DNA from 4 places in the Lysinibacillus sp. CD3-6 genome. Region 2 is predicted to be linked to each of the others. Evidence: riboswitches for the same ligand, from Rfam matches in the RefSeq annotation. Region 2 holds a riboswitch; each other region holds the start of a gene.

Region 1 (3,643 bases), 1.6 Mb from region 2:
TCTGATGGTCTGGTGTATATTCCATCGTGCCTTCATCTCCCACAACTTCAGCTAACGTCATCATTTGCTGTGGCGTGAAAAATTTATTTGCTACCCCTGGACTAACAGCAAGTTCAAAAATCGACTCCATTTTTTGCTGGACTAACTTTGTTGTTGTCTTTGTGACAGTTGTTCCTTTCACCATGGCAAGTGCTGTTGCTGCCATTTCCAATGATGATTTTTCTGGTACTGTTACAGGCGCAGGTGCTATTGCAATACTACTTTTCATCCGTCCTGCATTGGGATCTGCCGCAAAGTCTTGGCGTGCAGTACCTGTTTCTTGGTTCATTGCCCACGGTTCATTTTCTTCTCTTAAACGCTGGTGTGGACGTAAAGGCTGTTTTTCTTCTCCAAGTGTATATTTGCGCTGATAGCCACGCGGTGTAATCATTTTATTGTCATAGAAAAATGTCGATGAATTGCCAATAATTACTGTAGTTAACATGCCGATATCATGCTCGAGCATCTCTGCTAACGTTGTCATTGTTATTTCCTGACGATCTCGGTAGGCACTTTTCACAAGTCCTACAGGCGTATCAGGTGATCGATATTCTAGTAAAATCCGTTGCGCTTCTACAATTTGACGTGTACGGCGCCCACTTTTAGGGTTATATAGAGCAATGACAAAATCCGCCATCGCCGCAGCTTCCACACGCTTTGCAATTAAATTCCAAGGCGTTAAATGATCACTTAAACTAATCGTGCAAGAATCATGCATAATTGGTGCGCCTAGCAAACTTGCACAAGAATTAATAGCAGAAATTCCTGGCACAATCTCAACTTCAATCCCTGTTGCTTCCGTCCAACCAAGCTCAATGAGGACTTCATATACAAGTCCAGCCATTCCATATACGCCCGAGTCACCACTCGAAATAACCGCAACAATATTTCCAGCCTCGGCTTGACGAACTGCTTCTTGTGCACGTGACACTTCTTCTGTCATGCCAGTACTAACAATCGACTTTGCACTTACTAAATCTTGAATGAGCTCAACATATGTTTTATAACCGATAATAAATTCACTTTGTTGTAATGCCTCTACAGCACGGGTTGTAATATGCTTGAAATCCCCAGGTCCAAAGCCTACAACAAAAATCTTTCCTTTTTGCGCCATTTTTTACCCCTCTTTCACCTTGTCGATGCCTTTGATGGCTGTTGTTTGCGGGGTACGCTGCAACGTACCTTCTGTCAAAGTAAACACATGCTCACTATGTAAAGAATCATCGTTTAAATCTTTTACAAGCGTTCTACCATGCTCTACTGTTGGCACACGATACCAATTTCCCTGTGGATACGCGATTACAACACATGCATCTTTGCATCTGCCATTACAACGCGTTCTTGTTGTATGTATTTCCTTATCGAGTGCTAATTTCTCTATTTCATCTCGTATGGCCAACGTAATTTCCTCAGCCTCTTTTTTCATGCAACTACTACCATTACAAATAAAAAGATGTGTTTTCATGCCCTCTAAGTTCCAAGTTGTCATTGCTGTTCTCCCCTCATTGACTTTTAGGAAAAAGAAAAAACCTTTACTCAACATCGAAGAGTAAAGGTTTTATAGAAGCCAAAATAAAAACGAATATACACGTATCCGCTCTCGCTTCACTTCTCCCTCCGAAAAGTTTGCATATCATCAACTAAGCAGGTTTCCTGACTTAAGCTTCCTCTTACTTTCGCGCCTTCCCAAGTTTCCAGTGGCATTGCGATTTCATCAGCTATTACAGTAGCGGGGGCTGTATCGGATTTACACCGATTTCCCTATTATCTCGAAGTATATCGAGCACTTAATGATGGATTTATATTTAAATTTTGAAATGAAATGTTAATAAAACGAATATAAAACTGTTTCTATCATAGCCTATTATTTTTACTCTTTTCAACATTTCTTTTTTATTTATTAGATTTTTAATAAAATTTCAACAAATATTCCGTTAAAATTGATTGATTCTCTCTTGTATTTATCTGAATTTTCTAGAATGTAATTCTATTAAAAAATCTTTTTACAAAAAAAGAATAGCTTATGATTGGAAAAACATGTTACACTTCTTCGTGAAAACTCACAATTTCATCTTTTTTCGGTGCGAAGTGTATACATTTCGCTTAAAAGGGAAGCCGGTTTAAGTCCGGCGCGGTCCCGCCACTGTATGAGGGAATTTTATAGAAAATGTCACTGTCCAAAGGACGGGAAGGCCTATAAAATGTTGATCTTAAGCCAGGAGACCTGCCGAAAAAATCGTGATCGTTTCAACCTACGAGGATAGGTGTGCGGCTTAGCAAATGACCATTAGTATTTGCTTTTTCAGCTATGCACTTTTCCTAGACGGAGAAGTGCTTTTTTTATTGCGCATCCTACATTCGAAAATGACTGTGAAGGAGGAATGGTTTTGAAATTTTCTTTTTGGAAACTTAGTTATTTCTTACTAGCTTTTTTACTAGTACCAAATCGAGCGTTTGCCATGCATATCATGGAAGGGTTTTTGCCGATTGAATGGGCGATTTTTTGGTGGGTCGTTTCGATTCCATTTATTATTTTAGGATTACGTTCTATTCGTAAAACAATTGATGAAAATCCTGAAACAAAAATGATATTAGGCTTATCAGGTGCGTTTGCATTCGTTTTATCAGCACTGAAAATCCCATCAGTAACAGGAAGCTGCTCACATCCTACTGGTGTTGGTCTTGGTACGGTTCTTTTCGGGCCATTAGCAATGAGCGTAATCGGAACAATCGTTTTATTATTTCAATCTTTACTTTTAGCGCATGGTGGTATTACTACTTTAGGTGCGAATGCTTTCTCAATGGCGATTGTAGGTCCAATTATTGCGTATTATGTCTTTAAAGGTTCTCAAAAAATTGGTCTTTCATTTTCTATCGCTGTCTTTTTTGCCGCGATGCTTGGGGACTTAGGTACTTACGTTGTCACTTCAGTTCAATTAGCACTAGCTTTCCCTTCTGAAGTAGGGGGCTTTATGGCTTCATTCACAAAATTTGCAGGGATTTTTGCTTTAACACAAATTCCTCTCGCAATTAGTGAAGGGATTTTAACTGTTATCGTCATGAATTTCTTAAAAAAATACAATGTGAGCGAATTAAAGGCTCTTCGTGTTTTCTCAGCAAAGGAGGCACATTAGGATGAAGAAAAATTTACTGCTACTAGCTGTCGTTGTACTTTTAGCAATCATCCCCCTTTTCGTACAAAAGGGTGCAGAATTTGGTGGTGCTGACGGAGAAGCAGAAGCTGCAATCGGTGAAATTAATGCAGAGTATGAACCATGGTTTGAAAGCTTATGGGAGCCACCAAGCGGTGAAATTGAAAGCTTATTATTCGTATTACAGGCTGCGATTGGTGCTGGCTTTATCGGCTATTTTGTAGGCTATATGCGCGGCAAGCATAAGGAAGGTTAAACAATGTTACTCATTGATAAATATGCTTATATGAATAAACTAGCGACTGTTCATCCGTTAGAAAAAATGACGTTTTCCTTAGGGTTACTGCTATTATCGCTTATCGTGAAAGATGAACTTATTTCACTCATTACATTTATTGTAATGAGTGCTTTTATCATTTTATACGCAAAAATTCCCTTTTCATATTATGTAA
Region 2 (3,643 bases):
CTGAAGCAATGCATGCAAAACTATTAGCATTGGATCCGAAAACGGCGGAAACAATTCACCCTAACAATACGCGACGCGTCATTCGAGCATTAGAAATGATTGAATTAAGTGGTGTTTCAAAAGCCTCAGAAGAACACAATCGAGGAGAAACCCCCCTTTATCGCCATTTAATTATAGGGTTAGGTGAAAATATGTCACGCGATGCGTTATATGATCGCATAAATCGCAGAGTAGATTTGATGATGGACAAAGGGCTGTTGCAAGAAGTACAAGGGTTGTGGCAGCAAAATATTCGAGGCGTACAGTCAATTCAGGCAATTGGCTATAAGGAAATATATGATTACTTAGATGGTCGATGCACTTTAGAAGAAGCAATTGAAAATTTAAAACAAAATTCTCGTCGCTATGCGAAAAGACAACTTACTTATTTCCGCAATAAGATGGATATTCATTTTATTGAAAAAGACTAAAAACTTTAATAATTTCTAAAAATTACTAATTGATAAATTGGGATAACATGCTACTATAGGAATGAAGAGGTAGAAAGAGAGTAGGGGAGGCGCATTCTATGAAATCAATCAATTTGCAAGATACGTTTTTGAACCATCTACGTAAAAACAGTGTTTTTGTAACTGTGTTTCTGTTAAACGGGTTCCAGCTAAAAGGAACAGTGAAATCCTATGATAACTTTACAGTATTACTAGTCGATGCTGAAAGTAAACAGCATCTCATTTACAAACACGCAATTTCTACTTTCGTTCCAGCAAAGCAAGTCGAATTTTTAGAGACAGAAGAATAGAGTCATTTTTAGGCAGCTAGTGTTACATCACTAGCTGTTTTTTTTCGTTCACGCTATAATGTAATAGGAAATTGATATATTGGAGGACTGTAAAGATGAAATCGATGGATACAACGCAATTATTAGAACAACTAGATGCGAACGAGGACTTATACATTATCGATGTGCGAGAAGATGACGAGGTAGCACAAGGTGTCATTCCAGGCGCTAAGCATATTGCACTTGGAACAATCCCTGAGCGCTTAGAAGAAATAGATAGATCTAAACCTTACATTATCGTCTGTAAAGCTGGCGGACGCTCAGCAAATGCATGTGCATATTTAGAAGCACAAGGCTTTGATGTAACAAACCTAGAAGGCGGCATGCTTGCTTATGATGGGGAATTAGAATTTAAATAATGTAGGTCACAGGTATTTAACAATTCAGTTGTTAAATACCTTATTTTATTTAGTTTATACTTAACATTGGCAGTGCACAAAATGCTGTCACGCAAACTTTATCCAATATTGACACGAAAAAAACTTTATCGTAAATTTAAAGTAATTACATAAAAGCATTAGGTGCCCATTATGGGAGAATAGGGAATAAAGTGAAATGCTTTAGCGGTCCCACCACTGTAAAATGGAGTTTTATAGAAAATACCACTAGCGTTATGCTGGGAAGGTTCTATAAAATGTTGAAATTGAGCCAGGAGACCTGCCTAATTGCTTTGAATGATATAGACGATGGAAAAGTCTGTAGTTTATTTGTTATGAAATAAACTACAGGCTTTTCTATTTTTTTTCATTCTATATGTAAATGGCTAAAAAAAGGAGAGATGATGATGCAATTATTACAACAAACGATTCAACGCATTCAACCTACTAATAATACAATGAAGGAAAAAGCTAAGGAACGTATTGATTCACTTAGCAAGCCTCCTAGCAGTTTAGGGAAACTGGAGTCGCTAGCTATACAATTAGCTGGTATTACGGGAGAACTATATCCAAAACTTGATAACAAAGTAATCATTGTTTGTGCAGCTGATCATGGTGTTTGTGAAGAGGGGGTAACATCAAATCCGCAAAATGTCACGTTTTTACAAACATTAAATTTCCCAAAAGGGGTAACAGGTGTTTGTGCAATTGCCAAAATAACAAATGCAAAAATTGTAACGGTAGATGTTGGAGTCAAAGAGGATATACCGCTTGATGCAAAGGTGTTAATGAAAAAAATTAAGCATGGTACAGACAATATGGCAAAAGGTCCAGCAATGACAAGGGAAGAGGCAATCCAGTCAATTGAAGTAGGTATTGAAATTGCAACAGCAGAAATAGCAAAAGGGGCAAATGTTCTTGGTACAGGTGAAATGGGCATCGGCAATACAACACCGAGTGCGGCTATATTATCAGTACTTCGTGGTTGTCATCCACAGGAAGTGACGGGATTCGGTGCAGGGCTTGGGGCAGGAGGAATTGAACATAAAGTAGCGATTATTCAAAAGGCCATTGAAATAAATAAACCTAATCGTCATGATGCGCTGGATATACTTGCAAAAGTGGGAGGGTTAGAAATAGGTGCGATGGCGGGTAGTATCCTAGCTGCAGCTGCAAATCGGAAACCAGTTGTGATTGATGGCTTTATTTCTACAATAGCAGCACTATTAGCATATGAACTTGAACCAAAAGTACAAGACTATATTATACCTTCACATGCCTCTGAAGAGCCGGGTGCCAAAATAGCAGCCGAATTGCTAGGAGTTGAGCCGATGCTTCATATGAATATGCGATTGGGAGAGGGCTCTGGTGCAGCACTAGCCTTTCCAATTCTAGATGCAGCTTGTTCGATGATGAGCAATATGGCTACATTAGCAGAAACGATGGCGCTAGTTGAAGAGAAGTGATGGGGCATTTGAGAGGTCAAAGCTTCGAGCGAGGACAAAAGAGAAAAAGTGTTAGATTGACTGGAATCAATCTAGCCCTTTTTTTTACTGCGCCGTTGATGTCCGCTGCGGCGGTGCTTTCCGCGGGCACACCGTAAGCCGCAACCGTCGCTGTCGCGTCGTTTGTTGCGTCTTACTGAGCGTGCTGTTCCCGCAGGAGTCACCGCCTTCGCTACCATCAACTCGTGTTCTCTTCTAATTTTTTATTTACTGCAAAAGAATGAAACTAGCCCTTTTTTTACTGCGCCGTTGATGTCCGCTGCGGCGGTGCTTTCCGCGGGCACACCGTAAGCCGCAACCGTCGCTGTCGCGTCGTTTGTTGCGTCTTACTATGCGTGCAGTTCCTGCAGGAGTCACCGCCTTCGCTACCATCAACTCGTACTCTTTTCTAATTTTTTATTTACTGCAAAAGAATGAAACTAGCCCTTTTTTACTGCGCCGTTGATGTCCGCTGCGGCGGTGCTTTCCGCGGGCACACCGTAAGCCGCAACCGTCGCTATCGCGTCGTTTGTTGCGTCTTACTAAGCGTGCAGTTCCCGCAGGAGTCACCGCCTTCGCTACCATCAACTCGTATTTTCTTCTTTATATACTGCAAAAGAATGAATAGAAGGTATTGCTTATGCTCGATTTAATTTCCGTAATGGCAAACGCCATTTCTTCATATAAGAAAGAACTCGTAATATCGTAATGACTCCGAATAATGCATATAAGAAGATGTCTCCTGGCAGTAACTCCAGTCCAATAAGTAGGCCAGCAAGTGCTGCCCATACTCCGTAAATTTCATCGCGGAGAACAAGTGGTTTACGTCCTGCCAATAAATCACGAACAATACCACCGCCTGAACCAGTTAAAACAGCAGCAACAATTACGGCACTAATAGGCATATTGAGTTTGACAGCGTACAATGCACCTTGTATCGCAAA
Region 3 (3,643 bases), 1.8 Mb from region 2:
TAGTACTGTTAGATATTATGATGCCTGATATAGACGGTTGGCAAGCATGTCAGGAAATAAGGAAGTTTTGGGATGTGCCGATCATTATGCTAACAGCAAAAGCGGAACAGGTTGATATTATAAGAGGCTTAAATATGGGGGCAGACGACTACATGTTAAAGCCTTTCGATGAGGAGGAGTTATTAGCACGTATACATGCAGTTTTAAGAAGAACAAAAACAGAAGAAACAGTAGTTGTTTTTGAAGGGCTACGATTAAATAAAGAATCCGTTGAATTGTCTTTTCACCAAGAGGATATTCTTTTAACGCCAAAAGAATTTGCCATGATAGCGTTATTTCTTGAATATCAAAATAAAGTTTTTTCAAGAGAACATTTAATTAATACTGTCTGGGGATATAATGTAACAATTGAAGATCGAACAATTGATTCACATGTGCGTAATTTACGGGATAAACTACGGAAAAGTGGCTTTCCTGTAGATGATTATTTACTGACAGTATGGGGAATCGGCTATAAATGGCATAAGCTAGCTGACAAAAAATATTAGACAAATAATTAGCAACAACCTCTGAAGGAATAACCGTCAGAGGTTGATTTTTTATTTGGACGCTAGTTCGTCTTCTGTAACCCATTTATGATTTTTCATTTCTTCCCCTGTAGTTGTTGAAGGGTAATCAATCATATAAACGGTTGTTTGGACTGCTTCATCAATGTGAACAGTGGCATTTTCCATGCCTTTCATATGCGATGCAGTTGTTTTAACTTCTGTGCCTGGAGCCAACGGGGCATCACCAGGATCTATTAATTCCTCATGTATAACCCATTTATGATTTTCTATTTTCTTTCCTCCAGTAGTCGGTTCATAGGAAACAATATAGGCTGTTGTATCATATGCCCCAACAATCGTTGCCTCTGCTCCTTCCATCCCAGACATATGTCCTTCCGTAATAACAGCAGTAGTGCCTACTGGAAATTTAGGATTTTCAGCAGTTTTTAAAGTAGAAGGAACATCACCAGAGCTTGAATGATCCATCTCTTCGCCATGATCCATTACTTCACTATTAGCAGGTTGTGACTCGACTGTATCCTCAGAGCAAGCCGAAAGTATTAGTAAAGTGATTGCCGCCATGAAACCGAGAAATAAATTTCTTTTGAATATCATATGAATTTCCTCCTTACTATTTATTGTTTTTAATGTAACAAGTAAATGTGCAGAAATTATGGATAAGGTTTTCTACGAAAATTTATATGTATGAAGTTGAAAAGAGGAAAGATTGATTCCTAGATGAAAGAAGCTATAGACTAGCATAATTATGTATGATAGAATCGTCATAATTTTAAAATTTCAGATACTATTGGTGTGACACTTGTTAATGAGTGCCACTTAAAAGGGAAGTCGGTGTAAGTCCGACGCTGTCCCGCAACTGTAACGAGGAGTTCTATGATGTAGTAGCCACTGTGCTTTAAGGAATGGGAAGGCAATCATAGTTACGTAGAATCGAAGCCAGGAGACCTGCCAATTAGTTTTACCTGTAATGCCCACGAGGATGCAAGCAATTACGGACAATTGATGGATACTTCTCCAACTTTGTTTAACCTAGGGTATTTCTATGCATTATTGCGTAGAATACCCTTTTTTATTGCTTCGTATTTATCATGATTGATAAGGAGTTAATAAACAAATGAACAAAAAATTTATGTACTTTTCATTGATCCTTCTTTTAGTGCTGATAGCTTCTATGACAGCTGCTATTATGATTGGATCTGTGTCAATTACACCGCTACATGTCTGGAAGGTTATTTTCTCGAAAATTCCAATTTTCCCAAATACGATAGAGCCTGATTGGAGTCGCTCACAGGAGATTATTATATGGCAAATACGTGTCCCACGTGTCATACTTGCCGCCATTGTTGGAGCAGGCTTAGCTATTGCTGGCGCGGCTGTGCAAGCACTTGTCCGTAATTCAATTGCGGATCCTTATATTTTAGGTATTTCTTCAGGAGCGACAGTCGGAGCTACGGCTGTCATTATTTTAGGTGCTTTTTCATTTTTAGGTATCTACGCACTTTCAGTAGCAGCCTTTTTAGGTTCCTTTATAGCGATTGTGTTGGTATTTTTCTTATCACGTGTAGGGGGACGTATTTCTATTTTCCGTTTGCTGTTAGCGGGGATGGCGGTATCATTTATATTGTCTGCAACTTCCAATTTTATGTTAATGATGTCCAAGGAAGAGGGCGGTATAAAAGCCGTTATGTATTGGATGCTAGGAAGTCTTGCAGGCGCAAAATGGAGTAATGTATTCATTCCGGCCATTATATTTTTCATCGTCTTTAGTTTGCTCTGGCTACATTATCGAAATTTAAATTTATTATTACTTGGAGAAGAAGCGGCAGTCACGTTAGGTGTTAATCTTCAACAATTTCGAATTCAACTGATACTACTTGTATCATTACTAACAGGTGTGCTTGTTGCAGTAAGTGGTTCCATTGGGTTTGTTGGCTTAATCATTCCACATATTGTGCGCTTAATTGTAGGATCTAATTATAAATACGTGATCCCTATTAGTGCATTATTAGGAGGGATTTTCTTAGTGTGGGCGGATGCGATTGCGCGAGTATTAATCGCACCAGAGGAAATGCCTATTGGAATCATTACTGCCTTTTGTGGCGGACCGTTTTTCATTTGGCTACTACGCCGTAACAATTATTCATTTGGTGAAGGAGATTAAAGGCTATGACATTAGAGGCGAAGCATGTATCATTCTCCATTCATGATCAGCGCATATTAGATGAAGTAAGCATTCAAATAAAAGAAAAGCAATTTGTCGGTTTAATTGGTCCTAATGGTAGTGGAAAGTCCACACTATTAAAAAATATGTATCGTTTATTAAAGCCTGAAAGTGGAACAGTTTTATTAAATGAGGAAGATATTTTTAAGCAATCAAGTAGAGTGATTGCAAAAAGATTAGCCGTTGTGAGTCAAGAAACACCTGTGTTATTTGATTTTAAAGTGAGAGATTTGGTGAGCATGGGAAGAACGCCACATAAGAAGCTTTTTGAGATGGACGACAAGGAAGACTATAAAATTGTCAAAGAGGCATTGGCGCAAACAGGTATTACCCATTTAGAGACGCGCAGCTTTAGCTCCCTTTCTGGAGGGGAAAAAAAGAGAGTAATGGTCGCTCGTGCATTAGCACAACAGGCGCAAGTGCTTATATTAGACGAGCCAACAAATCACTTAGATATTCAGCATCAATTACAATTAATGGACTTAATTCAAACACTTCATTTAACTGTTGTCGCTGCTTTACATGATTTAAATATGGCAGCTATGTATTGTGATCAGATTTATGTTTTACAACAAGGAAGTATTGTTCATTACGGCACACCAGAGGAAGTATTAACGCCTAAACTATTGCGTGATGTTTTTGGCGTTTACGCCGATATTCAAACACACCCACTGACAGGCAAACCTTATTTAACTTATGTATCAGATCAATTCACGAAAACTACATAAGTGCCAGTCACCGAAACAATTCAGAGGATTTTTGCAATTTAATTTTTGTATAGTTGTGAGATATTCGGGGAACGTTACTTTTGAAAGGATGCGTGACGAATATGGATGAGATTAAATTTGCACAA
Region 4 (3,643 bases), 1.3 Mb from region 2:
AGTAATAGCCTCTGCTTTTATTTTGTTGTTGCTAGTGCGAACGGTAAGATAAAGTCCTATAATGAGGATAATAGCCGCAATGACATTCCAAATGATATCGTAGATGATGACATTTTCAACATACCTAATCTGGTGTATTCGCATTAGTTTATGTTGAATAATCCCATCATATAATTGGAAGCCGCCTGCTCCTAGCATCAAACCACCCATCCATCTCTTCAACCAAAAACCACTTTTACGACGAATATCTGCAAGTAAAAATAATCCTGCAATAGTTGCAAACCAACTAATCGCATGGAATATCCCATCAGAAATCAAGCCAATATCCGTTGTCGACTTATCATAAAAATGATGCCAGCGAAATAGTTGATGAAAAATAGTCTCGTCTATAAAAGCTACTAGACCTATCCCAAATAAAAACCCTGACAGTAAATTACGACTTACATAAACTTGTTTGTTTTTATGAGCGTTTATTGTCGTCATTTCTTCGCCCCCTATTTTTAGATTGCCGTCCTTATCTTTCCCTATTTTTGATTATTTTAATCTAAATTTACATTTCGTTCAGACTTATACTTCCCCATAAAAACGTTAATCTGCACAACTAAATGCTGTCTTTGCTCATATTGTTTACCATTTGAAAAAGAGCTAGCATTTAGCTAGCTCTCTTCTTCGTATATGCAGAAATTCAACATCATCTCTATTAAGCAGTGAATCTTATGTTCTAAGCAGAAATAAAATAAGTAGAATCACTTTCCCTTTAATGCTTGCCAATATTCGGCGCTATTTGTTCTACGATAAAACTTATAGAAAGGTTCATTTGGGCGTGCATGTTTTTGATACAGCTCAATAATTTGTTGTAGAAAGCTTTCTATTATTTGTACTGACACCCTTTTAGCAAATAGTGTTCCTGCCTTTGCATGGGCCCCCATCGGCACGGCACCTAAGTAAACATCAAAGCTATCCTTTTGATAAACAAGTCCAATATCATCATATACTGCATTATAGCAGGCAGACGCACAGCCATTAATATTTAACCGTAGTCTAGAAGGCACAGTTTCTTCCTGTAGTGCTTCGTATAGTTGTTCTGTTATTTCAGCCGCCTCCATTTTATCCCCATCACAAAAATCACAAGCTTTTATCGCGACAATGGGACCTTGCTTAGCAATATATAAGCCCACTGTTTGAAGCTCATTGATAATCTCCTTTACTTTTATAGTTGGGACAGATAAAAGAATACTATAGGAAGCTGAATATTTAATTGCGCCACTTTCACCGACAATCTCTGCAATTTTTTGAAATTGAGCTGGTGTATAATGCTTATTGATAATACCTGGACTTACTGCAAGGCGTGTAAAGTTTCCATTAACATTTAGTTTTTCAAATGTGCGATCTGGTATATTCGAATGAAATGCATTCATCATTTGTGCTCCTTATGAAAAAGAGCTAGCAAATAGCTAGCTCTTTTGATTGTTATTTAAAAGTTTTCAGGATAAAAACCTTTTGCTAAAATTTCAATAGCTTCTGCAGCCCGAACCCCTTCTGAAGCGGCTGAAAGTGGTAAAATGACAAAGCGCTCATTTTTCACAGCATTTGTTTCTTTTAATGCTGGGTCACTTTTCAGGAATTTAATTTTGTCTTCAGCAGTTTGGGAACCATAATCAATTACGACAATCACTTCAGGATTGCGTTCAACAGTTTCTTCTTTCGAAACTGTTGTCCAGCCCGATTCGACATCGCCAAAAATGTTTTTACCGCCCGCTACTGTGACAAGTTCATCCATAAAGTTTTGAGCCGCTGTAAAAACTTCCTTATCCCCACTATCGTAAACTAAAACACGTAATTCTTTATCCTCTTCTGGTAACTTTGCACGTACAGCATCAACATCATTTGTCATCTGATTAATCAATGCTTCACCGCGCTCTTCCACACGGAAGATTTTTGCAATATTACGGATATCCGTAAAAATATCGTCTAATGTTGGTTTTGTAATACTTGAAGAAGTATGTAAATAGGTGTGAATACCAAGTGCCTCTAATTCTTCTGGTGTACCAACACCCTTTTCACTAAAACCACTTTTCCACCCAGCGTATAAAAAATCTGCTTCACTATCAATGACTTGTTCCTTTGTTGGGTATTGCTCAGCTATAACGGGTACTTTATCGTAAGCTGCTTGTAAAGGTTCATAAATTTTATCATCTAAATAGGCAGTACCCACCATTGAATCTTCTAAGCCTAGTGCTAGCATAATTTCTGTGACGTGTTGATTTAAGCTAATCGCTTTTTTCGGTGCATCTTTATAAACTTGCGTCGTCTCATTATTTTCAATGGTTACTTCTTTTGCTCCTGTTTGTGCTGGTTCAATATTTTCACTTTGTGAATCATTTTTTGCACTACATGCCCCTAAAATACTTAATAGCGCAATGGCAAGAACTAACCACATGCCTTTCCATTTCTTCATGTTTGTTTCTCCTTTAGTTTGTAATTTTTCATTATATAGTTAGAAATCAAAGACTTCTTAGCTACTGATCACGGCTTATTCTTGACTTTTCTTAATATAAATTGAAAACTCAACATGCTACTATTCTTCAAAAAGACACAAAAAAAAACCCTCTTGTTTCCAAGAGGGCGACATAGTGAAAAAACAATGGTTAATGAACCAATCACTATTCCCATCCTCGTGGTATTAAGTAAAAAATACATATTGGCAGGTATCCTGGCTTAGGTTCAACATTTATACGTCTTCCCATAGTTAAACTACAGTGACTGTTGTATAAACTCCCCATTTACAGTTGCGGGACAGCATCGGATTTACACCGATTTCCCTTTTAAGCAAATGGCAAAAACCATTTGCACCAATATATAGCAGTATTAAGTTATAAAAATAGCCTAGCAGAACTAATTTTTGTTTTCAATCACACAAAAAAATCCATAACTAATAATTATGAATTATTTACTACTATTTTAACATGAACGAGCACTATTAAACACGAAATGTTTTTTAGCTGAATCTGTTACAATGAGCGTATAGGAAAAATAGAAATGAGGATTTTTTATGTATAAAACGATTGGTGTGCTCGCACATGTCGATGCAGGAAAAACAACCTTTTGTGAACAACTACTCTTCCACACGAATAGTATTCAAACGCGCGGAAGAGTCGATCATCAAGATACTTTTTTGGATAATCATTCAATCGAGCAAGCTCGTGGCATTACCATCTTTGCCGAACAAGGGAGGATGGAAATTGGAAGTGATATCTATACGTTAATAGATACGCCTGGGCATGTCGACTTTTCACCTGAAATGGAACGTGCAATTCGTGTAATGGATTACGCTATCATTATCGTAAGCGCTGTAGAAGGTGTACAAGGTCATACTGAAACAGTGTGGCAATTGCTACGCCAATATAACGTACCAACCTTCTTCTTTATAAATAAGATAGATCGTGATGGTGCTGATGTGGGTGCCGTTGTGCGACAGCTTCAAAAAGAATGTTCGGAGCATGTACTTTTAATAAACGATCCATTGTGTGCAGATTACGTACCAAACCACATTGCTGAGTGGCTAGCTGAGCGTGATGAACAACTACTCGATGCCTTTTTGACAGAAACTCTCGATGCGCAAACATGCCTAATGCAGTTGCAA

The links. A riboswitch is a leader RNA that binds a small molecule or an ion and turns the genes downstream of it on or off. The one in region 2 is predicted to bind cobalamin.
Region 1: another riboswitch for cobalamin. It lies ahead of FH508_RS14485 (energy-coupling factor ABC transporter permease); the one in region 2 lies ahead of cobT (nicotinate-nucleotide--dimethylbenzimidazole phosphoribosyltransferase).
Region 3: another riboswitch for cobalamin. It lies ahead of FH508_RS21335 (FecCD family ABC transporter permease); the one in region 2 lies ahead of cobT (nicotinate-nucleotide--dimethylbenzimidazole phosphoribosyltransferase).
Region 4: another riboswitch for cobalamin. It lies ahead of FH508_RS12385 (ABC transporter substrate-binding protein); the one in region 2 lies ahead of cobT (nicotinate-nucleotide--dimethylbenzimidazole phosphoribosyltransferase).

Annotation. Positions count from the first base shown of each region.
Region 1 is NZ_CP085880.1:2,913,755-2,917,397, forward strand. It holds gene cobJ (precorrin-3B C(17)-methyltransferase) at 1-1,153, opposite strand, end outside; gene FH508_RS14480 ((2Fe-2S) ferredoxin domain-containing protein) at 1,157-1,528, opposite strand; cobalamin riboswitch at 1,665-1,845, opposite strand; cobalamin riboswitch at 2,102-2,286, shown strand; gene FH508_RS14485 (energy-coupling factor ABC transporter permease) at 2,427-3,173, shown strand; gene FH508_RS14490 (energy-coupling factor ABC transporter substrate-binding protein) at 3,175-3,447, shown strand; gene cbiQ (cobalt ECF transporter T component CbiQ) at 3,451-3,643, shown strand, end outside.
Region 2 is NZ_CP085880.1:1,296,055-1,299,697, forward strand. It holds gene miaA (tRNA (adenosine(37)-N6)-dimethylallyltransferase MiaA) at 1-470, shown strand, start outside; gene hfq (RNA chaperone Hfq) at 569-799, shown strand; gene FH508_RS06035 (rhodanese-like domain-containing protein) at 895-1,197, shown strand; cobalamin riboswitch at 1,341-1,518, shown strand; gene cobT (nicotinate-nucleotide--dimethylbenzimidazole phosphoribosyltransferase) at 1,623-2,681, shown strand; gene FH508_RS06045 (trimeric intracellular cation channel family protein) at 3,338-3,643, opposite strand, start outside.
Region 3 is NZ_CP085880.1:4,304,990-4,308,632, reverse strand. It holds gene FH508_RS21345 (response regulator transcription factor) at 1-548, shown strand, start outside; gene FH508_RS21340 (YdhK family protein) at 600-1,163, opposite strand; cobalamin riboswitch at 1,341-1,537, shown strand; gene FH508_RS21335 (FecCD family ABC transporter permease) at 1,684-2,730, shown strand; gene FH508_RS21330 (heme ABC transporter ATP-binding protein) at 2,736-3,518, shown strand; gene FH508_RS21325 (hypothetical protein) at 3,620-3,643, shown strand, end outside.
Region 4 is NZ_CP085880.1:2,547,736-2,551,378, forward strand. It holds gene FH508_RS12375 (DUF2243 domain-containing protein) at 1-483, opposite strand, end outside; gene FH508_RS12380 (precorrin-3B methylase) at 747-1,421, opposite strand; gene FH508_RS12385 (ABC transporter substrate-binding protein) at 1,475-2,458, opposite strand; cobalamin riboswitch at 2,686-2,872, opposite strand; gene FH508_RS12390 (elongation factor G) at 3,053-3,643, shown strand, end outside.